DNA from 3 places in the Pseudomonas sp. A39 genome. Region 1 is predicted to be linked to each of the others. Evidence: predicted binding sites of a transcription regulator. Region 1 holds the regulator's gene; each other region holds the start of a gene.
What was found. Region 1 encodes sigma-54, which starts transcription at its own class of promoters, with help from an activator protein. Its sites were predicted from a motif close to ANTGGCATNNANNTTGCTNT; they were not measured.

Region 1 (7,883 bases):
CAACCCCGACATGAACATTTACCGCGGTACCGAGTTCCCATGGCACGTCACCAGCAAACGTGGCGAGGTCAACCCGGACGGTACCGAGGTGGAGCTGATCGACTCGGTGCGCGTTGCGCGCACTGACGATAAAAAACGTGAGACCGTGATTACCAGCAGTCGCATGACCGTATTCCCGCAGAAGCAATATGCGCAGACCGAGCAAGACGTTAGAATCGACGGCGCTGGCGGTGTATCGACTGGCAAGGGAATGAAAGCGTATTTGAAAGAAAGCAGGATACACCTGCTATCGAACGTAAGAGGACAGTATGAGGCTCGTTAAAACTCTCCCTATTTTGCTCGGTCTGGGCGCAGCACTGGGAAGCGTGAGCGCCTGGGCTCTGCCGAACGATAGCCAGCAACCGATCCACATCTCGGCTGACGATGCGCAGTTGGATGATAAACAAGGCGTCGCCACCTATACCGGCGGCGTGATCATCACCCAAGGTTCGATGAAGATCACCGGCAATACCGTGACCCTGACTCGCACCCCGGCTGGCGACATTGATGTGGTGACCTCGGTCGGCAACCTGGCTTACTTCGAACAGAAGCAGTCCGCTGCCGATACCGGTCCGATGAAGGGCTACGGCAAGACCATCCAGTATCACGCCCAGCAGAACCGCATCGTACTGATCGACCAGGCGAAAGTACTCAGCCCGGACGGCAACTCCACGGAAGGTGAAAAGATCACCTATGACACCGTGAAACAGATCGCTAACGCCGGTCGCGCCAATGGCAACAAGGTCACTGCACCTCGTCCACGGATCGACATGGTCATCCAGCCGAAGAAGAAGGCCGAGTAATGGCAACCCTGAAAGCCCAGCATCTGGCCAAGGCCTATAAAAGCCGTCAGGTCGTGCGCGACGTCAGCCTGTCGATCGACAGCGGCCAGATCGTCGGCTTGCTCGGCCCTAACGGCGCCGGTAAGACCACCTGCTTCTACATGATCGTCGGCCTGGTCCAGGCGGATCAGGGCCGCGTGCTGATCGACGACCTGGACGTGAGCCACCAGCCGATGCACGGCCGCGCCCGCGCCGGTATCGGCTATCTCCCGCAGGAAGCGTCGATCTTCCGCAAACTGTCGGTCGCCGATAACATCATGGCCATCCTCGAGACCCGCAAGGAGCTCGACCGTGACGGCCGTCGCAAGGAGCTGGAAAGCCTGCTGCAGGAGTTCCACATCAACCATATCCGCGACAACCTCGGCATGAGCCTGTCCGGCGGTGAGCGTCGCCGTGTGGAAATCGCCCGCGCCCTGGCCACTGCGCCCAAGTTCATCCTACTGGACGAACCGTTTGCGGGCGTCGACCCGATCTCGGTGGGCGACATCAAGCAGATCATCCATCACCTCAAGGCCAAGGGCATTGGCGTGCTGATCACCGACCACAACGTCCGTGAGACCCTCGATATCTGCGAAACAGCGTATATCGTCAACGATGGCCAGCTGATCGCCGAAGGTGATTCCGCCACCATCCTGGCCAACGAGCTGGTCAAGGAAGTGTATCTGGGTCACGAGTTCCGCCTGTAAACACCGTGGTGTCACGGCTGTTCGCCAAGGTGCGCGGGAGTCAATGAAAACCTCCGGATTTTTATTGTTACCGCGCTCTAGGCAAAGCCCCCGACATCAGGCATATAATTTGCTTATGTTTGGCGCTCACGCGCCCTGTCGTGGATGGCGCATTGCGCCGGCGAATAAGGTGTTAAGCCCCTGCCATGAAACCATCGCTAGTCCTGAGAATGGGCCAGCAGCTGACGATGACACCGCAGCTGCAACAGGCCATCCGCCTGCTCCAATTGTCGACCCTGGACCTGCAACAGGAAATCCAGGAGGCCCTGGAGTCCAATCCGATGCTCGAACGCCAGGAGGAAGGCGACGACTTCGATAATGCAGACCCGCTGGCCGATAATATCGAGCAAAAACCCAATCCCGACGTGCAGGAACCCTCCTACCAGGAAACCGCCCCTACGGTGGATAACCTTGAGGAAGGCGAATGGAACGAACGCATTCCCAACGAGCTTCCGGTCGACACGGCCTGGGAAGACGTCTACCAGACCAGCGCCAGCAGCCTGCCCAGCAATGACGATGATGAGTGGGACTTCACCACCCGCACCTCCGTTGGCGAGAGCCTGCAGAGCCACCTGCTGTGGCAACTGAACCTTGCGCCGATGTCGGACACCGATCGCTTGATCGCCGTGACCCTGATCGACTGCATCAACAATCAGGGTTACCTGGACGAGACGCTCGAAGAAATTCTTGAAGCCTTCGATCCGGAGCTGGATATCGAGCTGGACGAGATCGAAGCCGTCCTGCACCGCATCCAACAGTTCGAGCCCGCCGGCATCGGCGCACGCACCCTCAGCGAATGCCTGTTGCTGCAATTGCGCCAGTTACCGGCCAAGACCCCCTGGCTCGCCGAAGCCCAGCGCCTGGTGACCGATTACATCGACCTGCTGGGCAGCCGCGACTACAGCCAGTTGATGCGCCGCATGAAGCTCAAGGAAGACGACCTGCGCCAGGTCATCGAGCTGGTACAGAGCCTCAACCCGCGTCCTGGCTCACAAATCGAATCGAGCGAAGCCGAATACGTGGTTCCCGATGTGATCGTGCGCAAGGACAACGAGCGCTGGCTGGTAGAGCTGAACCAGGAATCGGTGCCGCGCCTGCGGGTGAACCCGCAATACGCCGGCTTCGTACGTCGCGCCGATACCAGTGCCGACAACACCTTCATGCGCAACCAGTTGCAGGAAGCGCGCTGGTTCATCAAGAGCCTGCAAAGCCGAAACGAAACCCTGATGAAAGTCGCCACCCAGATCGTCGAGCATCAGCGCGGCTTCCTGGAGTACGGCGACGAAGCGATGAAACCGCTGGTGCTGCATGACATCGCCGAAGCGGTCGGCATGCATGAATCAACGATTTCCCGGGTGACCACGCAAAAATTCATGCATACCCCTCGGGGTATTTATGAACTGAAATACTTTTTCTCCAGCCACGTCAGCACCTCCGAAGGCGGTGAATGCTCGTCCACGGCGATCCGCGCGATCATCAAAAAACTGGTTGCTGCTGAAAATCAGAAAAAGCCATTGAGTGACAGTAAGATCGCTGGTTTACTGGAGGCACAAGGCATTCAGGTCGCCCGTCGAACCGTCGCCAAGTACCGCGAATCCCTCGGGATCGCGCCTTCCAGCGAGCGTAAGCGTTTGATGTGACGGACGGGCCACAGCGTTCCGGGATGCGTTTTAAAACTCGCCGAGCGGCGATCAGCCTGTTTTTAACGCAGCGTGATCGACGCGCAGGCAGTTTTAAAATGCAGACCAGTGGCGGGTATTCCTACCCGTCGCGTTATGCACTGGCAACGAAGGAGAAGCTGTATGCAAGTCAACATCAGTGGACACCAACTGGAAGTTACCAAGCCCCTGCGTGAGTACACCGAAAGCAAGTTGAACAAGCTTGCGGGGCATTTTGACAAGATCACCAACGTGCAGGTCATCATGGAGGTCGACAAGCTCAAGCAGAAAATCGAGGCCACCCTGCATGTTCCGAATGCCAAGCTCGTCGCCAATGCGGAACATGAAGACATGTACGCGGCGATCGACTCGCTCTACGACAAGCTGGACCGCCAACTCATAAAGCATAAGGAAAAGAATCTGCACCTGATGCAAGGTACAGGTCGTTAACTCTCCCCCCATGATCCGACTTGAAACCATCCTGACCCCCGGCCGTTCCCTCGTGAACGTGCCGGGCGGCAGTAAAAAACGCGCCCTCGAACAAATTGCCAACCTGATCGGCCGTGAAGTGCCCGAACTGGATACGCAAGCTGTGTATGAGGCACTGATTGCCCGTGAAAAACTTGGCTCGACCGGTTTTGGCAACGGCATCGCCATTCCCCACTGCCGCCTCAAAGGCTGCGAGACTCCTGTCAGCGCCCTGCTGCACCTGGACGCCCCTATCGATTTCGACGCCATCGACGGTGCCCCGGTCGACCTGCTGTTCGTTCTGCTGGTCCCGGAAGCTGCCACCGATGCGCACCTGGAACTGCTCCGGCAGATCGCCAGCATGCTCGACCGCAAGGACGTACGCGACAAACTGCGCAGCGCCAGCAGCAATGAGGCGCTGTACCAGGTTGTCCTGGATGAACAGAACGGGCAGTAACCATGCGCTTGATCATCGTCAGCGGCCGCTCCGGCTCGGGTAAAAGTACCGCCCTCAATGTTCTTGAGGACAACGGTTTCTATTGCATCGACAACCTGCCCGCCGGCCTGCTGCCGGAATTGGCAGAACGCGCGTTGATCCACACCGAACTGGCTCAACCCCTGGTCGCCGTTTCGATTGATGCCCGCAACCTGCCCAGCCACCTGGAGCGATTCCCGCAATTGCTCGAGGAAGTGCGGGCCAAGCACATTCATTGCGATGTGCTGTACCTGGATGCCGACGAAGAGACACTGCTCAAGCGGTTCTCCGAAACCCGCCGGCGTCACCCCCTCAGCAGCCCTCATCGCTCGCTGGCAGAAGCCATCGAAGATGAAACCAAGCTGCTGGGACCGATCATTGACCTCGCCGACCTCAAGATCAACACGACCAGCCTTAACCTGTACCAGCTGCGCGATGCCATCAAGCTGCGCCTGCTGAACCAACCGGAGCCAGGCACGGCGTTTCTGGTGGAGTCGTTTGGTTTCAAGCGCGGCATGCCGGTCGACGCCGACTTGGTATTCGATGTGCGATGCCTGCCCAACCCTTATTGGAAGCCGGAACTGCGTGATCAGTCCGGACTGGATCAGCCCGTCGCCGATTACCTGGCTGCACAACCGGATGTGGAGGAGATGTTCCAGGACATTTCCAGCTACTTGCTCAAATGGTTACCCCGATTTGCTGCCAGCAATCGGGCCTATGTCACCATTGCCATCGGCTGCACCGGCGGTCACCACCGCTCCGTCTATCTGACCGAGCGCCTGGGCCAGGTGCTGCAAAAAACCCTCAAGAACGTCCAGGTCCGCCACCGCGACCTCAGCTGAAAGGAACACCTGCGCGATGCCCGCTCTGGAAATTGAAATCATCAACAAGCTGGGCTTGCACGCCCGGGCGTCAGCCAAGTTCGTCGGCGTTGCCGGACAGTTTCCTTGCCAGATCCGCGCCGGACGCACGCCAGAGTCCATGGTCGATGGCAAAAGCATCATGGCCATGATGATGCTGGCCGCCGGCAAAGGCACCAAGATTCACTTGAAGACAGAAGGTGAGCAAGAGCAGGAAGCGATGGACGCCCTGGTGGCGCTGATCAATAACTACTTCGATGAGGGTGAGTAAACTCACCCTTTGAAGCGGGATGAAGTCGCAACGACCTCACCCCAGCGCCGTGTCCATCACCATCATCAAACAAAAACCGATGCATAAACCCAGGCTGGCGAGCTTTTCGTGACCATTGCGGCGCGACTCGGGGATCACCTCGTGAGTGACGACCAGCAGCATCGCACCAGCGGCCAGGGCCAGGCCCAACGGTAATAGCACTTCTGCCAGGCTTACCAGCCAGGCACAGAGCACAGCAAACACGGGCTCCACCAGACCTGACGCCGCGCCGATCAGGAACGCCTTGACCCGCGACATGCCTGCCCCGGCCAAGACCAACGCAATCACCAGGCCTTCGGGCACGTCTTGCAGGGCAATCCCCATGGCAAGGCTGTCGGCATCCGGCATACCGCCGCCAGCGGATACACCGACCGCCATGCCTTCGGGAATGTTGTGGGCGATGATGGCAAACACAAACAGCCAGATACGCGGCGGGATCACCGGTTTATCCGGCGTGCCGACCAGCATTTCCGGACTGGCACCGGAGACCTTGCGGTCAACCAGATACAGCCCGAACGCTCCCAGCATGATGCCGAAGCTGAACAAGCCGCTGGCGCTCCAGGGCGAAAGCCCCAAGCCTTCTGCCGCGGCAATGCCCGGCACGATCAGCGAAAACGCCGTCGCCGCCAACATGACCCCCGCACCAAAGCCCAGCAATGTATCGCTCAACGCCACCGGCATATGGCGAATCACCAGCACCGGGACCGCACCGAGCGCAGTGCCGAGCGCGCAAATGGAGCCGCCCTGCAGGGCGCGTAGAATCCGCGGTTCCAGGTCCAGCCAGGCCAGCCCGTGGGCCACCAGCAATGCAGTACCTGCCAGTAGCAGCAGCGAGCCAAACGCATAACGAAACATTCGCCCGCTGCTGATCGCCAGTGTTTCAGTGCCCATAGTCGGCCTTAGGTCTTGTTATGAAGGTGGATGTCAGGCCACGGCGGCCTGGTAGCGGTCTGCAACTTCTGGCCAGTTGATAACACTGTAGAAGGCGTTGATGTATTCCGGGCGGCGGTTCTGGTACAGCAGGTAATAGGCGTGTTCCCACACGTCCAGGCCGAGGATCGGCGTGTTGCCGTTCATGAGTGGGCTGTCCTGGTTGCCGCTGCTCTCCACCACCAGGGTCTTTTGCGGGGTGACACTCAGCCACGCCCAACCGCTGCCGAAACGCGTCAACGCCGCTTTGGTGAAGGCCTCCTTGAAGCTATCAAAACCGCCAAGCTGTTCATCAATGGCTTTGCTCAATGCACCTTCGGGTTTGCCACCACCTTTGGGCGACATCACCGCCCAGAACAACGAGTGGTTGGCATGGCCGCCGCCCTGGTTGATCACGGCGGCACGCAGTTTTTCCGGCAGTTGCTGCACGCTGGACACCAGCTTCTCGACCGGCCAGCCAGCGAATTCAGTGCCCTCTACCGCAGCGTTGAGGTTGTTGATGTAAGTCTGGTGATGCTTGCTGTAGTGGATCTCCATGGTTTGCGCATCAATATGCGGCTCCAAGGCGTCGTACGCGTAAGGCAAGGCAGGCAAGGTGTAAGTCATATCAATGTGCTCCGTATTGAGGAGTGGTCGGCTGTGCCGCAGTGCCGCCCAGCAAGCGATGAGTACGCGGGTACTCGCCGTGATCGCTGATGAAATTCAACAGCTCGACGTAGGTTTTGCTGCTCTGGCGCAGGGCCGCTTCCCGCAACTGCGGGCTGAGTCGCGGGTCCTGCATGGTCTGCAGCAGGCGCTGGTGGATAGCGCAGAGGTATTCCGCGCTCTCCTCCGGCTGGTTCAGGCGCAGGTGCAGGTCCGCCAGGTTGTGATGGGAAATGACGCACGCCGCCACTGCTTCGTCGGCATCCGCCCAGCGTTCGAACAACACTTGGGCCAGGGCCAGGGCTTGCAAATAGGCCTCGCGAGCGTCGACCAGCTCGCCTGCCATAAAGCAGCGATTGGCCCGTTCGATCGTGCGTTTCCAGTGCTCCATGGTGAGCCTCCAAAGCAGGGTCGGTGATTACACGCCGCCGGCCGTGAGCTTTTCCGGGTCCAGCAGGATCTCCAGTTGGCTACGCGGCAAGTCGGTGTGCTCGAGAGCGACGTCAATCACCGGACGGCCTTGCTGATAGGCCTTCTTGGCGATTTCAGCAGCTTTTTGATAACCGATGATCGGGTTGAGTGCGGTGACCAGGATCGGGTTGCGCGACAGCGCTTCTTTTAGCTTCGCTTCATTGACCTTGAAACTGGCGATGGCCTTGTCCGCCAGCAGGTGGCTGGCGTTGGCCAGCAGCTCAAGACTGCTCAACAGGTTCTGCGCGATGATCGGCAGCATCACGTTCAGCTCGAAATTGCCCGACTGACCGGCGACGGTGATCACCGTGTCATTCCCGATGACTTGCGCGGCGACCATGGCAGTCGCTTCAGGAATCACCGGATTGACCTTGCCAGGCATGATCGAAGAGCCAGGCTGCAGGCCTTCCAACTCAATTTCACCCAAGCCGGCGAGCGGACCGGAGTTCATCCAGCGCAG
Region 2 (7,883 bases), on a different contig from region 1:
ACGTACAGCGAGTGCACGTATTCACCGAATTTCATCACCTGCACGCCACCCACCGCCACGTCCGCAGAACGGCGCAGCATGTTGAACATGCTGATACGGGTGTAGCGGGCAAAACGCTCGTTGATCATTTCCAGGGTCGGCATGCGTCCACGGACGATGCGATCCTGGCTGGTCAGGTCATAACTTTTGACACTGCCGGGTTCGGCAGCCATTTCGGTCTGTACCAGACCATCGTCGACGCCATGCAACAGTGCGTCGATTTCATCCTGGGACAGCAGGTCCTGCACGGCCATGTCGTGATCCTACTGCAATACGAAGTTAGTGAAGAGCGCCTGCTCGATCACGACTTTGCCGAGCTCTTTCTGGGCCACTTCCTGCACGCTGGCAGTGACCTTCTGGCGCAGCATTTCCTGGCCCACCGGGGTGGCGAGTGTGTCGAAGCTTTGGCCGGAGAACAGCATCACCAGGTTGTTGCGGATCACCGGCATATGCACCTTGAGGGCATCCAGGTCCGACTGGTTGCGCGCCAGCAAGGTGATGCTCACCTGCAGGTAGCGTTGACGACCGTTCTGATTGAAGTTGGCGACAAAGGCCGGGAGCATCGGCTCGAAGATTGCCGGTTGCTTGACGTTGCTGGCGGTTTCGGCAGCGGGGGCCGGTTTGCTGGCGCTGCTGTGCATGATGTACCAGGTGCCACCCACCGAAGCGCCGATGGCCAGGAGCAGGCCCAGGACTATCAACAGGATAAGCTTGAGCTTACCTTTGCCTGCGGGTGCTTTTGCTGCGTCGTCGCTCTTCGCCATGCCAATAATCCGTCACTATTCGGGGATTCATAGATCTACGGAAAGGCAAGAGCAAGTGTTATGCCAGAGTTGTCTGAAGTGGGGGACGTAAGGACGCGGCAAGTCAAATTGTGGGAGGGGGCTTGCCCCCGATAGCGGTGTATCAGTCACCCATGTTTCAGCTGACAACCCCTCATCGGGAGCAAGCCCCCTCCCACATTTCATCCGGCGCAAAAATCAGATCAGGCGTAGTAGTCGACGGCGCTGGAGCCGATCACCGTCGACGTTACCGGCGCTACCGCTTCAGCCACATCAACAGGGCTAACGCTGTCGCCGTTATCGCCACCCCGACCGCCGCTGCTGCTCACGCCACGGGTCTGGGCCTGTTGTTGCTGCTGCTCCTGGCCACGGGACTGGTCGGAGACATTGACGTCCACCTGCCCCATGCCCTGCTGGGCAAACATCTCCCGCAGACGGCCGGACTGGCTTTCCAGCGCTTCACGCACCACCGGGTGGGCGCTCATGAAATTGACTTGGGCCTGCTGGTCGGCGGTCATGTTGACTTTGATATCCAGGCGACCAAGCTCAGCGGGTTGCAACTGGATCTCCGCCGACTTGAGGTTGGCGCTGGACAGGTACATCACACGGTTGACGATTTCATCGGTCCAACCGCTCTGGTGCATGGCCAACGGCGCATTGGTCACCGGCGGCAAAGCGTTCGCCGTTTTCGGCGTGGCCGCTTGCGTCAACGCCGCCAGACGGTTGGCGAAGTCATCGACACGGGTGTCGCTGCTGGCGTTCTTCAAATCTTTAAGGCCATCTTCGATCAGCCCGCTGAACGCCTTGTCGCCGCCCTGGTCGGTGCTGTCCTTGGTCGCTTGCTGGTCGACCATATTGGCCAGGCCAGCGGCAAAGTTCTGCGCGGCGGTCGGCTGATCCTGGGTCGGTGCCGGTGCGGCCTTCGCCGAGGCCTGGCTGCTGGCCGACACATGCCCGCCCTGCTCCATCGCCAGGCGCACGGCCGGCATGGCGTCCAAGGGGTCGGCCTCCGGATCGAAGGCCGGCTTGGCCGCCTCGGTCGCGGCGACCGGCGCTGCAACCACCGGCTGAGTGTTGTCATCCTTGGCTGTGGTGACGGGCGCCGGGGTCTCAACCGGCACCGGCACGGCCACCGGGGTGACGGTGGCAATCAATGCCGGGTCGACCACCGGGTCAACCGGAGGCTGCTGCACCAAGGTCGGATCGGCCGGCGCGTCGTCATCTTTGCTGGCGCTGTCGTCGGTCTTGGCCGGCGGGCTGGCAGGCAAGGTATTGCCGCTATCGGCAACCGCTGGTGTGCTGGCGGCAGGCTTGTCATTGCCTGATGCCGGCTTGGCGCTGGCGTCGGAAGGCTTGTCCCGCGTGGGTTTGGGCGAGTTGTCGTCGGCTTTGGCTGCGGGTTTGGCGCCTTGGCTGGCGAACACTTGAGCGAAGCCAGGGCCCTTGTCCCGTGGGTCCGCAGCCACCGCCGGTTGATTGGCGGCGGGCGCTTGAGGCTTGGCCGCGGGGGCAGCCTGCAGGAGGGAATTCGGGGCGACTGGCATAGGTAAAGGTCTCCACTGCATGGGGATCGGGGATGCAGTATCTAGAGGTAGAGCAAGAGTTGGGCCAGGTTTTGATTTTACGGTGTACCTATCCGTTGTGTGGGTAACGGATGAAAGGGGTCCGCCCCAACACTCGGCACCTCGCCTGGGCTCGGTGTGCCCCAGATCACGATCATAAGCAGGCTGATATCTACCTGATGGATGGAGATCAAACGGTGGGAGGGGGCTTATTGCAGTGTGTCAGCTAACACCTCTGCAACTGCCCCACTGCTATCGGGAGCAAGCCCCCTCCCACATTTAACCGAGATCGACAGTAAGAACCCGGCAGGACGACGGGTTAGCCACTGTAAGCGCGGCCCCCCTAAGTGGCCGTTACCGCAGCAACGGATATGTACACAACCTCAACTCAAATCTGAAAGCGCTGCCGCTCCGTCTCATACAACGGCTTCACCAACGCAAACTCCCGATCAATCTGGTCCACCAACTCCCCCAAATCACTAATCCCAGCCCCAGCCCCAACCGACTCAACCTCCAGCCGCTGGCACAACTGCGCCAACCGCACCGCGCCAAGGTTCCCACTGCTCCCCTTGAAACTATGTGCAATCCGCCCCAACGCCTTGGCATCATCCCTGGCCTTACGCAACGCTTCGACGCGTTTCTGGGAGTCATCAAGAAAGGTATCGAGCAACTTGGGATACTCACCCTCCATGACTTCCTGCAAACCCGACAACACATCAGGGTCCAGATGTAGATCAACCACTTGCTCGCTCCTTGATCAAGAATCGACGGATTATGCCAGAGCCTCCCAGGAAAACTCCACGCAGACACTGCGCCCGCCATCGGACCAGCGTACAGCGCTGCTCAACTGACGCACCAGGCTCAAGCCCCGGCCAGACAGACGGTCGATATCCAGCGGCCGCGCCAGCACCTGTTCCACGTCGAAACCAAGCCCGCTGTCTTCGACACGCAGGGTCATCGTGCCGCCCGTCTCGGTCGGCACCACCTGCACATGCACGCGTATATGGCCGCTATCAAGCTGCGCCAGGCGGTCATTGCGCTGGCGGTAATACTCGGCAAACCCGTCGGCATCGCGCTTGAGCCGCGAATCCAGGCCCAGTACGCCATGCTCCAGGGCATTGGAGTACAACTCGGCCATCACGCTGTAGAGCGCCCCGCTCTGCTCGCGCAGGCCGTGGATCTCCAGCAGCAGTTGCAGCAGGTACGGTAATGGGTTGTAACGCTTTAAGGTCTCGGCGCGGAATTCAAAACTCACCGACCAATCCAGCGGGCACGACTGCCCGCTGTCGGCATACAACGGCCCGCTGGCACGCAGTGGCGGCCCGGCTTGCAGGGTGATTTCCACCATGCTCACGTCATCCCGCGCCTCACCTCGAAACGCCGCCAGGGCCTGTTCGATCGCTTCAAATAAACGATCAGGCTCGCGATTGGCGGCGAACACCTGCTGCAAGCGTTCGGCGCCGAACAGTTGGTCATTGGCGTCGGCGGTATCCAGTACCCCATCGGACAACAGGAACACCCGGTCGCCCAGGGCCATGGGCCAGACTTCGGTGCGGTCATCAAAGGTTTCGGCCGACAGCACCCCCAACGGCAGATGCCGCGACGCCAGCGGCGTACGCTTGCCGGTCGCGACTTCATGCACATACCCGTCAGGCATGCCGCCGTTCCACACCTCCACCACCCGCCGCTGCGTGCTCAGGCACAACAGGGTGGCGCAGCAGAACATGTCCACCGGCAGGATGCGCTTGAGCTTGGCGTTCATCTCGCGCAGGGTCTGCGCCAGGCCGTAGCCCTTGGCGGTCATGCCATAGAACACCTCCGCCAGGGGCATGGCGCCCACCGCCGCCGGCAAGCCGTGGCCGGTGAAGTCGCCGAGCAGCACGTGCATATCGCCGGACGGCGTGTAGGCGGCCAGCAGCAGGTCGCCGTTGAACAGCGCGTAGGGCGACTGCAGGTAGCGGATATTCGGCGCGGCATTGATACAGCCGGAATGAGCGACCTTATCGAACACCGCCTTGGCCACCCGCTGCTCATGCAGAAGGTAGTCGTGATGCTTGGCGATCAGGTCGCGCTGCTGCAAGACCGTGGCCTGCAGGCGGCGCAAACGGTCCATGGCGTTGATCTTCGCTGCCAGGATCAGCGGGTTGTAAGGCTTGGGCAGGAAGTCATCACCCCCCGCATCCAGGCACTGCGCCAGCGCCTCGCTCTGGCGCAGTGACGTGAGGAAAATGATCGGCACCAGCGCCTCCCCCGCCAACTGCTTGATCTGCCGCGCAGCTTCAAAGCCGTCCATCACCGGCATCAGCGCATCCATCAACACCAGTTGTGGCCGTTCGCGGATGAACACCTCGACCGCTTGCGCACCGTTGGTGGCGGTGAGCACCTGGTGGCCCTGGCGCCGGATAATGGTCGACAGCAACAGCAAATCGGCGGCGCTGTCTTCAGCGATCAATACACTCAGCGCTTGCGCAACCGGGGCCAGGACGCTCAAGTGAGGTCGAACAATTTGTCGAAGTTGGAAATGGCGAGGATCTTGCGCACGTCGGAGTTGCTGTTGACGACCTGAACCTCGGCCTCATCGCCGCCGGCATGGTCACGTAACAGCAGGAGCATGCCCAGCGCAGAGCTGTCCATATACGTGGTCTCCTTCAAGTCCACCACGTAGATCTCGGGCACCTTGTAAAACCGCTCGTAGGCGTCACGAAAGGCTTGATGGCTACCGAAATCGAACCGCCCTTTGACTGAAATCGTCAACTTCTTCCCATCCAGGGATACATCTGACTCGACTGACATGCGACTGCTTCCTTGTCATTGGCAATGACACAAGGTTTAGCAGGTGAACCGGCTATGGGCAACACAACACATCAAATGTGTATGGGCTATGCACTATTTGTAGTGAGCGGGCTTGCCCCGCGCTGGGGGGCGAAGCCTCCCCCAAAAAGGCCATTGGGTTATTCAGGTAAAACGCGGTGTCAGGTTTTAGGGCCGCTTCGCAGCCCAGCGCGGGGCAAGCCCGCTCACTACACGCGTGTGTCATCGCAGGTAAGCCCGCGCCTTAATACTGTTCTTGCCGTGGAAGGCGCTGAGAGAGTTCGTCGAGCAGCTTTTGCTCGCGTTTGTCTTCAAGTGCCCGCGCTTCATCGATATAGCGCTGCACCAGCTTGCGCAGGCCTTCGACCCGGGCAAACGCCGCTTGCCAGCTCTCGCGCGCTTTATCGAGGTTGTTCTGGTGCCACGCCAGGCTCTGGCGTTGCTGGCCGACGGCCGTTTCCAACTGGTTGAGAAAGCCCTGGTAACCCATCAACCACTGGCCCGATACGCCTTTGGCGCCGCGTTCGATCCATTGTTGCTGGTATTCACCGCGAAAACGCTCCAGATCGCCGAGTTTACTTTCCGCCAGGCGCACCTGGCCCTGGAAATAACCCAGGCGCTGAACGGCGGTTTTCTCGGCCTTTTCGGCCATGTCCACCACCGGAGCCAGGCGTGCGGCGCGGCTGTTGGCCATGGCTTAGCCGCCCGGCGCGGGGGCGAAGATCGACTGCAGGTGCGCTTCGCTTTCGCCCATGCTGATCTTGTCGTTGAGGCCTTGGCGCAAGTAGGTCACCAGCTGCGGTTGCAGGGCGATGGCCAGGTCGGTGTCGCGATCACCGCCGGCCACGTAAGCGCCGACACTGATCAAGTCGCGGCTTTGTTGGTAGCGCGACCACAGTTGCTTGAAGTGTTGCGCGCGGGCCATGTGTTCCGGGGTGACCACCGCCGGCATCACCCGGCTGATGGACGCTTCGATATCGATGGCCGGGTAGTGCCCTTCTTCGGCCAGACGCCGCGACAACACAATGTGGCCGTCGAGCACGCCCCGCGCCGAGTCGGCAATCGGGTCCTGCTGGTCATCGCCTTCGGACAGCACCGTGTAGAACGCGGTGATCGAGCCCCCGCCCGCCTCGGCATTACCGGCGCGTTCCACCAGTTTGGGCAACTTGGCGAACACCGACGGCGGGTAACCCTTGGTCGCAGGCGGTTCGCCAATGGCCAGGGCGATTTCCCGCTGGGCCTGGGCAAAACGCGTGAGCGAGTCCATCAGCAACAGGACGTTCTTGCCCTTGTCGCGAAAATACTCAGCGATGCGCGTGCAGTACATCGCGGCGCGCAAACGCATCAGCGGCGCATCGTCCGCCGGCGAGGCGACCACGACGGAGCGCTTGAGGCCTTCTTCGCCGAGGCTGTGCTCGATGAATTCCTTCACCTCACGGCCCCGCTCACCGATCAGGCCCACCACAATGATGTCGGCCTCGGTAAAGCGCGTCATCATGCCCAGCAACACCGACTTACCCACGCCGGTACCGGCGAACAGGCCCAGACGCTGGCCGCGACCGACCGTCAATAATCCGTTGATGCTGCGAATGCCCACGTCCAGCGGCACGCTGATGGGGTTACGGTTGAGCGGGTTGATGGTGGGGCCGTCCATCGGCACCCAATCTTCGGCCTTCATGCCGCCCTTGCCATCCAGCGCGCGACCGGCGCCGTCCAGTACGCGGCCGAGCATGCTCATGCCCATCGGCAGGCGGCCGGTGTCGGCCAAGGGCACCACGCGGGCGCCGGGGGCAATGCCCGCCAGGCTGCCGACAGGCATCAGGAAAATCTTGTTGCCGGAAAAACCCATCACTTCGGCTTCGACTTGCACCGGGTGGTAGCTGTCGTCGTTGATGACCATGCAGCGGCTGCCCATGGCGGCGCGCAGGCCTTCGGCTTCGAGGGTCAGGCCGACCATGCGCAACAGGCGCCCTTCGAGGATAGGCTGGCCGGGCAACGCTGTGGCTTCGGCGTAACCGCTCAAGCGCTTGGCGAAGCTGGTGCGATCAAGGCGCATCGGGGGCGTCCAGGTCCACGCTCAGGTCAGGCTCGGCGGGGTTCAGAACCTGCTCATGCACCTGGTCCAGCAGCTTGGCCATGATCTGGCTGATGCGGGTTTCCACCGTCGCATCGATGCGACTGTGTTCGGTCTCGACGCGGCAACCGCCGGGCTGCAACGCGGCGTCTTCGACGATGCGCCAGGTTTCTTCGTGGCGCTCGCGCAGGGCTTTGACCTGTTCGAAATCCTGCGGGTTGATGTACAACCGCACATTGCCGACGCCCAGAGGCAGCAGCTTGAGGGCTTCGCGCATCACGCTTTCGATATGGCTGGAGTCCAGCACCAGCTCGCGCTGGATCACTTGGCGAGCGATGTGCTCGACCAGGCCGACCATGGCTTTTTCGATCTGCGAATCCTGCTCGGCAATGGGGTCGAACAGCACCCCCATCAAGCGCTCCAGGCTGGCCAGCTTGACGCTCAGCGCCGCCTCGGCTTCCTGGCGCACTTTGAGGGTGGTGCTGCGAAAACCATCTTTTTCACCGGCGGCGAAGCCTTCGTTGTAGGCCTCCTGGCGGATGCTTTCCAACTCTTCCAGGGTCAGCGGCTGGACTTCATCCAGCGGCACTTCTTCCATTTCCACCGGCAGCTCTT
Region 3 (7,883 bases), on a different contig from region 1:
TTGGAACAAGCCGGCGCCGTGGGTGCCAGTGCCGATGAATCACCCGAACTGAAACTGGCCGAAGACAAATTCGCCCAGGCCAAGGCCGACATGGCCGATCAATCCTACAAGGACGCACGCATGCAGGCCGAACAGGCCGAGCTGGACGCGCGCCTGGCCGAAGCCCAAGTGCTGACCCGCAAGAGCCAGGAACAACTGAACGTGCTTAACACCCGCATCACCCGTCTGCGCAAGCAATTGCAACTGGGGGAGGCCCAATGAACCCGATGATCCGTGGTTTGGGTTGTGCCGTGTTGTTGGGCAGTGCGGTGCTGGGCGGTTGCGCCAGCCACCCCAATGGCGAGCAGGCCTTGCAGCAGGCGGGCAGTGACTTCCAGAAGGTCAAGGAAGACGCCAATGTGTTACGCATCGCGCCCAAGGATGTGATCCGTGCCGGCGAGTCTCTGGCCCGCGCCGATCGCTTGTCCAGCTACTGGGGCAGCGGCGCCGACGTGGTGCATTACGCCTACCTGAGCCAGCGCTACAGCGCCATTGCCCGCGAGCACACCGAACAGGCGCTCAACGAAGAGCGCGGCGCCAAGCTCGAGCTGGAACGCCAGCGCCTGCAACTGGCGCTGCGTGAAAGCAAGCTGATCAGCGTGCAGCAGCAAGGTAAGTGGCTTGAAGAACAGATCGCCAGCCTGGCCACCACCCAGACCGATCGCGGCCTGGTGATGACCCTGGGTGACGTGCTGTTCGACACCGGTGAGGCGGAGCTGAAAAACTCGGCCAACCGCACTGTGCTGAAAATCGTACAGTTCCTGCAACTGAACCCCAAGCGTGTGGTGCGCATCGAGGGGTATGCCGACAACACCGGCGGTGAGCGGGAAAACCTCAAACTGTCCCGCGACCGCGCGCAGTCGGTGGCCGATGTACTGGTAGACCTGGGAATCGACGAAAAACGCATCCAGGTCGAGGGTTATGGCGACCAGTACCCGGTCGAAGCGAATGCCTCCGAGCGGGGCAGGGCGCAGAACCGTCGGGTGGAAATTGTGTTTTCCGACGCCAAAGGCCAGTTGGGCGCCGCCCGCTAGAAGCCTGGCGCAGATCAAAAATGTGGGAGGGGGCAAAACCCCCTCCCACATTTTTTATGTGCGCCTGAAATCCCAGTCACCCGCCCTACAGTTTTTACTGTCACTCCCGCCCGCGCTCGACTATTGTGGCAACTGTCCCCGTACACTTCTAAACTGTGCCGGTATGTTTCACACAAAAATAAAATACCCGTGAAATCGAGTGCTGCGTCATGACCAATCTGTTGCTTTACCAACGTATCGCCCAGCAACTGGCTGAGGATATCCGGCGCGGTGTCTATCAACCGGGGGAGCGCGTGCCTTCGGTGCGCAAGATGAGCTCCCAGCTCAACGTGAGCCACGCCACGGTGTTGCAGGCCTACGCCAACCTGGAAGACCAGGGGCTGATCCGGGCACGTCCGCAGTCCGGTTATTACGTGCATCAGACACCCGCGCTCACGGCCCCCACGCCGGACATCGCGCGGGTCGAGCGGCCGGGGTTGGTCACCCGCAGCAGCATCATTCAGCAAGTGTTGGGCGAATCCCGCCGCGAAGGGGTGTTCCCGTTGGGCGCCGCGGTGCCGAGCGTGGATTACCTGCCGGTACGGGCATTGCACCAGCAGTTGGCCAAGGTCACGCGCTTTCAGAGCCCTCGGGCCTTCAGCTATATGTTCAGCCCCGGTTTCGAACCGCTGCGCCGTCAGGTGGCGATCCGCATGCGCGATGCGGGTGTGGTGGTGGATCCTTCCGAAGTGGTGATCACCCACGGTTGCGTCGATGCCTTACAGATGTCACTGCGGGTGTTGACGCGCCCGGGCGACCTGATTGCCGCTGAGTCGCCGACGTATTACGGTCTGCTGCAGCTGGCTGATCTGCTGGGCCTCAAAGTCATCGAGATTCCCAGCGACCCGTCCACCGGCATGAGCCTGGAAGCCCTGCAACTGGCGGCGAACCAATGGTCGATCAAGGCGCTGGTATTGACCACGCGCCTGAGCAACCCGCTCGGCGGCACCATGCCCGAAGAACGGCAAAAACAGTTACTGCGCCTGGCCTCGGATTTCGATATCCAGATTGTCGAGGATGATATCTACGGCGAACTGATGTTCGAGCTCGGCCGCACCAAGGCCCTGAAAGCCTATGACCGCCTGGACCGGGTGATCTATTGCTCGAGTTTTTCCAAGACATTGTCTCCCGGCGTGCGCATCGGCTGGATGATCGCCGGCAAGTACCAGCAGGAAATCCAGCGCCTGCAGATGTTCAGCACCCACTCCGCGTGCAGTGTCACGCAGATGGGCGTTGCCGCTTACCTTGAGAATGGCGGCTACGACCGGCACCTGCGCTACATCCGTCAGGAATACCGCAAGAACCTCAGCGCGTTCCAGCTGGCGGTGCAGCAGTATTTCCCCGAAGGCACGCAGATGACTCGCCCGACCGGCGGTTTTATCCTGTGGGTCAGTTTGCCCGGACGGGTCAATACCCAGGAACTGCACGTGCGTGCCCTGCAACAGGGCATCAGCATTGCGCCAGGGTTGATTTTCAGCAACACAGAACAGTTCAACCACTGCATTCGCCTTAACTGCGGTACGCCGTGGAACCGCGAGGCAGAGCGGGCGCTGATGACCCTGGGGATGCTGGCCAGCCAGCTATGCCAGGAAACTGCAGCCGGCCTCTGAGGCGCAAAAAAGGGACAACTCCGGCAGTGGGCTGATCACCACGCTTGTCATGCCGTGCACAACAAGCGAGCATATGGCCCTCTGCCGTTAATGCTGTAGGCAATATGACTCAGATTTTTCGCGCTGTTCTGGTAATTGGCCTGTTAAGCCTGTGCAACGTCAGCACAGCGTTGGCGGCGGCCCCTGTGAGCGAAACCAAGCCTGCTGCCAGCTCTGAACAGAAGACCCCTGCGAAAAAACCGGCGCCGGCCAAAAAAGCGCCCGCTGTGAAGAAGAACGCGGCCACTGCCAAAAAACGTGCTGCGAGCAAATCCAAGGCCTCCCGTGAAGTGGCCCAGACGCAATTGCCCCCTGCACAGTTGGACCTGTCACTGCCTTCGGACATGGTCAGGCACTTGCAGCCCATCGGCACCATGCCCAAGCCCAAGAGCGTGCCCCTGCTGCCGCCGATGTTCGGCGAGAAGCCCACCGACAACAGTGCATTCCAGATCAACGGCCGCCTGCTCAGCAATGAGATGAGGCTGCAATTGCGCAACGAAGAGCGGCGCGATGTGGAAGGTGCAGCGCTGGATTTCGAATTCAAGCAGTAAACTTTTCCCACAGACGTGACGTGTCCCTCCGACCATCTGTCGCAGACTGGTCAGTCACGTTTGTTTTCTGCGAAAAACCCCTGTTAGACCATTTTAAAACGGCTGTTTTAGGGCGTACTCTAGCCCTGCCATCCACATTGAGTCGTCGAGGACCTGCTGGTCATGAATTGCCGTGAAGGCTGTGGCGCTTGCTGCATCGCCCCCTCTATCAGTTCGCCATTACCGGGCATGCCACAAGGCAAGCCGGCCGGCGAACGCTGCCTGCACCTGTCGGTCGAACAGCTATGCCTGCTGTTCGGGCAACCGGAGCGACCGGCGGTGTGCAGCGATTTCAAGGCGGATATCGAGGTCTGCGGCACCGACCAGGCCGATGCGATTCGCTTGATCGGCTGGTGGGAGCAGATGACGGCGGCTTGATGGGCTTTACTATCGGAACTTTTTTCGGAACTTCGACAATAAGGAATACAACAATGGGTTCGCTGAAACGAATGGCTGTGCTGTGCGGTTTTACGGTGTTGTTTGCTGCCACTGCCCAGGCTGAGGATTGGCAAGTCGCCAAGGATGAAGACGGTATCAAGGTGTCCCTGAGCGAAGTGGCCGGCTCCAAGTACAAGGCGTATCGCGGTGTGACCACGATTAAGGCGCCGGTTGCCAAGATTGTTGCGCTGCAGGAAGACGTAGTGGGTGCCTGCAAATGGATTCACGAATGCAAATTGCAAAAACTGCTTAAACACGAGGGTGACGTCAGCTACACCTACACCCAGTTCAATGCCCCGTTCCCCGTCACTAATCGTGACTCGATTCTCAAAATCACCACCTCGAAGGGCGCTGACGGCAGCGTGACCCGAACTTTGCTGGAGGTCCCGACCTATCAGCCAGAAGAAAAAGGCTTCGTACGGGTTGCTCAAGTAGAAGGTTTCTGGAAACTGGTGCCAAAGGGCGACAACCAGACCGAAGTCACTTACCAGGTGCACACCGAACCAGGTGGCAGCGTGCCTTCGTGGTTGGCCAACAAGTTTGTGGTGGACGCGCCGTTCAACACCTTGAAAGCCTTGAAAGAACACGCCGAAAAATAAGCGCAGTTGATCGGGTGTCTCCGACCTTGGGTGGAACGTTTGCCAAGCCCCCAAGGTCCAGATAGAGGTAAGCCCACACACGGGTTTTATCGAGGAGGCACCGATGCAAAAGTGGCAGATTACCTTTGTTGATGATCACGGCGTGCAGTCCGTTGAACAGTTCACCTGTGACCAGAAGCCCAGCCTCGAAGATGCGGCACACATGATTCGCAACAAACTGGTGCCCGTCGCCGCCGAACTGGACCTCAACGACCTGGAGGGCCGCAAGCCCGAGCCTACGGTCAAGATCCTCAAAGACCAGAACAGTATCCAGATCCTCGACATCTCTCCTGCCGCCTGAATATTCCCTGTCCACCCTTAAAGGGCCTCTGGTGGAGGTGATAGCTTCGCGCTACTCTGCAAATGAGATCAGCGAATGAATCGCTAAGGTCTGGTCTTGTCAGCTACATGCTTGTTTTCCAGCGGTGATGTTATTGCCGTAGTCCCCACGCCAGTACGGCGTGGGCTTCGGGAAGCACGGAAAGTCTATCCATCAATTTGAGGAGCACTTTTCATGAGCACAGCCTATCAAGAAGACATCAGCACCAACGTTCTGCGCCGCATGAAAGAGGGCGGCTTCGACTTTTCGCGTTTTCACCCCATCGAGTTCTACGCCATTTTCCCGGATGAGGAACGGGCGCGCAGGGCTGCGGGTGAGTTTCGCGGGGAATCCCTGAATGCCCAGGTCAGTGCGCGCGACGATGGCGCCTGGTACCTGGAACTGAGCAAAATCATGTTCGCTACCTACGACGGCATAGGAGACTTCGAGCAAGACTTTGAGGCGGTGGTCGAGCCGCTGGGTGGGATCATCGAGGGATGGGGCGTGAAGCAGGAGGTGCGTGGGTTACCCATGTAGCAGTTAGCAGTATGAGAACCACAGCGTATCGGCTGACCTTTGGGTCGGCCGATTTTGTTTGTGCTGTAGGAAAACTACTCGGAACTTGTAGCCCACTTTTCTGCACCAAAAAAAAGCCACCCAGAGAGGGTGGCCTAAAGGGAAGAGCGGTGGGCTGAACCTGTAGGACGCATCCTGTTCAGCAGATGGTTGTGATTATCCGCAGGCTTGGCCGGGCAGTGAAATCAACTCTGGCTATGCTGTTGATAGTCAAAGCCCGCATTGCGATGAAGCGTGGGGCTGTGCACCGGGCATTCTGCGCACCAGGACGGTGCGGTCAGATTTTTATGTTTATTTAACTCACTGATTTTTAAGTGTTTATGCCGCTGGCACGGGCCTTGCGATGGTTCTCGCGTCCGGGTGACAAGGAGTTCGGCATGATCCGCACTTATTACGATGAGATGTACGATGGGGCAGGGCAGGTCCGGCCTCATTACCGCGAGTTCGCCCGCTGGTTGGCCGACACGCCTGCTGAACTGCTGGCGCAACGCCGGCGCGAAGCCGATTTGCTGTTCCACCGCGCCGGGATCACCTTCACGCTCTACGGGGACGAGCAGGGCACCGAGCGCCTGATCCCCTTTGACACCATCCCACGCAGCATCCCCGCCAGCGAATGGCGGATTGTCGAGCGCGGCTGCATCCAGCGGGTCAAGGCGCTCAATATGTTTCTCGCCGACCTGTATCACGAACAACGCATCATCAAGGCCGGGATCATCCCCGCCGAACAGGTCCTGGCCAACGAGCAATACCAACTGGCCATGCAAGGCCTGGACCTGCACCGCGACCTGTATTCCCACATCTCCGGGGTTGACCTCGTACGCGATGGCGACGGCACGTACTACGTGCTGGAAGACAACCTGCGTACACCGAGCGGCGTCAGCTACATGCTCGAAGACCGCAAGATGATGATGCGCCTGTTCCCTGAACTGTTCGCCGCCCAACGCATCGCGCCCATCGATCACTACCCCAACCTGTTGCTGGATACCCTGAAAAGCTCCAGCCCCCTGGACAACCCCAGCGTGGTGGTATTGACCCCGGGTCGCTTCAACAGCGCGTTCTTTGAACATGCCTTTCTGGCCCGTGAAATGGGCGTGGAACTGGTGGAAGGCGCCGACCTGTTCGTGCGCGATGACCGCGTCTTCATGCGTACCACCGATGGCCCCAAGGCCGTGGACGTGATCTACCGTCGCCTTGATGACGCCTTTCTCGACCCCTTGGCCTTCAACCCGGACTCCATGCTCGGCGTGCCCGGCCTGCTCGCGGCCTACCGCTCCGGCAATGTGGTGCTGGCCAATGCCATCGGCACCGGGGTGGCGGATGACAAGTCGGTGTACCCCTTCGTCACCGAGATGATCCGTTTTTACCTGGATGAAGAACCGATCCTGAAGAATGTTCCGACCTTCCAGTGCCGTAAGCCCGACGAACTTTCCCACGTATTGGCCAACCTGCCCGACCTGGTCGTGAAGGAAACCCAAGGCTCCGGCGGCTACGGCATGCTGGTGGGCCCGGCGTCCACCGCAGCGGAAATCGAAGCCTTCCGTGCCCGTATCAAGGCCAAGCCCCACGCCTATATCGCCCAGCCGACCCTGTGTTTATCCACCTGCCCGACGTTTGTCGAAAATGGCATTGCGCCCCGCCATATCGACCTGCGCCCGTTCGTGTTGTCCGGCAAGGAAACCCGTGTGGTCCCCGGCGGCTTGACCCGCGTTGCATTGCGCGAAGGCTCGCTGGTGGTCAACTCGTCCCAGGGTGGCGGCACCAAAGACACGTGGGTGGTCGAGGACTGATGCCATGTTGAGTAGAACTGCCTCGGATTTGTACTGGATGTCGCGCTACCTTGAACGCGCGGAGAACCTCGCGCGCATGCTCGACGTCAGCTATTCGCTGTCGCTGATGCCCCAGGATGGGCGCGGTGATGGCCTGCATGAACTGGCCATGCCGCTGTTGATCACCGGCACCCTGGAGGATTACCACGCACGTCACGGTGAATTGCACGCTGAACGCCTGCTGCACTTCTTTGCTCTGGATGCGGCCAACCCGGCCAGTATCTACAGTTGTCTCGGCGCCGCGCGGGCCAGCGCCCATGCGGTGCGTGGGCGAATTACCGCCGACATGTGGGAAAACATCAACGCTACCTGGTTGGATATTCGTGATATCGCCCAGCAGGGCCTGAGCCGTTATGGCATGAGTCGGTTCTGTGAGTGGGTCAAGGAGCGTTCCCATCTGTTCCGGGGCGCTACCTACGGCACCATCATGCGCAACGATGCTTTCCGCTTTATTCGCCTCGGCACGTTTATCGAACGCGCCGACAACACGCTGCGCTTGCTGGACGCACGCTATGAAATGGCCGGTGACCAGGCCGAAGCCGTCACCGATGGCACTGCGCATGCCTACTATCAATGGAGTGCCTTGCTGCGGGCCTTGTCGTCGTTCGAGGCCTACACTGAGATTTATCGCGATGCACCCGGCGCCCGGCAAGTCGCTGAGTTGCTGCTGCTGCGCGCCGATGTGCCGCGCTCACTGCGTGCCTGCAGCGAAGAGATTGACCAGATCCTGGCCAG

Region 2: AC3ZU9_RS03550 (flagellar hook-length control protein FliK) is a predicted target of sigma-54. The motif match lies at 2,415-2,434, and genes of this name have one in related genera.
Region 3: AC3ZU9_RS20880 (circularly permuted type 2 ATP-grasp protein) is a predicted target of sigma-54. The motif match lies at 5,648-5,667, and genes of this name have one in related genera.

Annotation. Positions count from the first base shown of each region.
Region 1 covers NZ_JBYVMD010000038.1:14,929-22,811, forward strand. Annotated here, with positions in the region: gene lptC (LPS export ABC transporter periplasmic protein LptC) at 1-322, shown strand, start outside; gene lptA (lipopolysaccharide transport periplasmic protein LptA) at 309-842, shown strand; gene lptB (LPS export ABC transporter ATP-binding protein) at 842-1,567, shown strand; gene AC3ZU9_RS24065 (RNA polymerase factor sigma-54) at 1,753-3,246, shown strand; gene hpf (ribosome hibernation-promoting factor, HPF/YfiA family) at 3,409-3,714, shown strand; gene ptsN (PTS IIA-like nitrogen regulatory protein PtsN) at 3,725-4,189, shown strand; gene rapZ (RNase adapter RapZ) at 4,192-5,049, shown strand; gene AC3ZU9_RS24085 (HPr family phosphocarrier protein) at 5,066-5,338, shown strand; gene AC3ZU9_RS24090 (ZIP family metal transporter) at 5,375-6,268, opposite strand; gene AC3ZU9_RS24095 (superoxide dismutase) at 6,302-6,913, opposite strand; gene AC3ZU9_RS24100 (DUF2753 family protein) at 6,915-7,343, opposite strand; gene AC3ZU9_RS24105 (class II fumarate hydratase) at 7,371-7,883, opposite strand, start outside.
Region 2 covers NZ_JBYVMD010000003.1:147,760-155,642, forward strand. Annotated here, with positions in the region: gene fliM (flagellar motor switch protein FliM) at 1-293, opposite strand, end outside; gene fliL (flagellar basal body-associated protein FliL) at 303-803, opposite strand; gene AC3ZU9_RS03550 (flagellar hook-length control protein FliK) at 1,025-2,365, opposite strand; gene AC3ZU9_RS03555 (Hpt domain-containing protein) at 2,772-3,125, opposite strand; gene AC3ZU9_RS03560 (ATP-binding SpoIIE family protein phosphatase) at 3,156-4,874, opposite strand; gene AC3ZU9_RS03565 (STAS domain-containing protein) at 4,871-5,176, opposite strand; gene fliJ (flagellar export protein FliJ) at 5,439-5,888, opposite strand; gene fliI (flagellar protein export ATPase FliI) at 5,892-7,250, opposite strand; gene fliH (flagellar assembly protein FliH) at 7,240-7,883, opposite strand, start outside.
Region 3 covers NZ_JBYVMD010000029.1:58,330-66,212, forward strand. Annotated here, with positions in the region: gene AC3ZU9_RS20840 (DUF4398 domain-containing protein) at 1-261, shown strand, start outside; gene AC3ZU9_RS20845 (OmpA family protein) at 258-1,073, shown strand; gene AC3ZU9_RS20850 (aminotransferase-like domain-containing protein) at 1,283-2,722, shown strand; gene AC3ZU9_RS20855 (translation initiation factor 2) at 2,827-3,312, shown strand; gene AC3ZU9_RS20860 (YkgJ family cysteine cluster protein) at 3,475-3,729, shown strand; gene AC3ZU9_RS20865 (START domain-containing protein) at 3,783-4,388, shown strand; gene AC3ZU9_RS20870 (hypothetical protein) at 4,492-4,728, shown strand; gene AC3ZU9_RS20875 (ribonuclease E inhibitor RraB) at 4,942-5,283, shown strand; gene AC3ZU9_RS20880 (circularly permuted type 2 ATP-grasp protein) at 5,700-7,109, shown strand; gene AC3ZU9_RS20885 (alpha-E domain-containing protein) at 7,114-7,883, shown strand, end outside.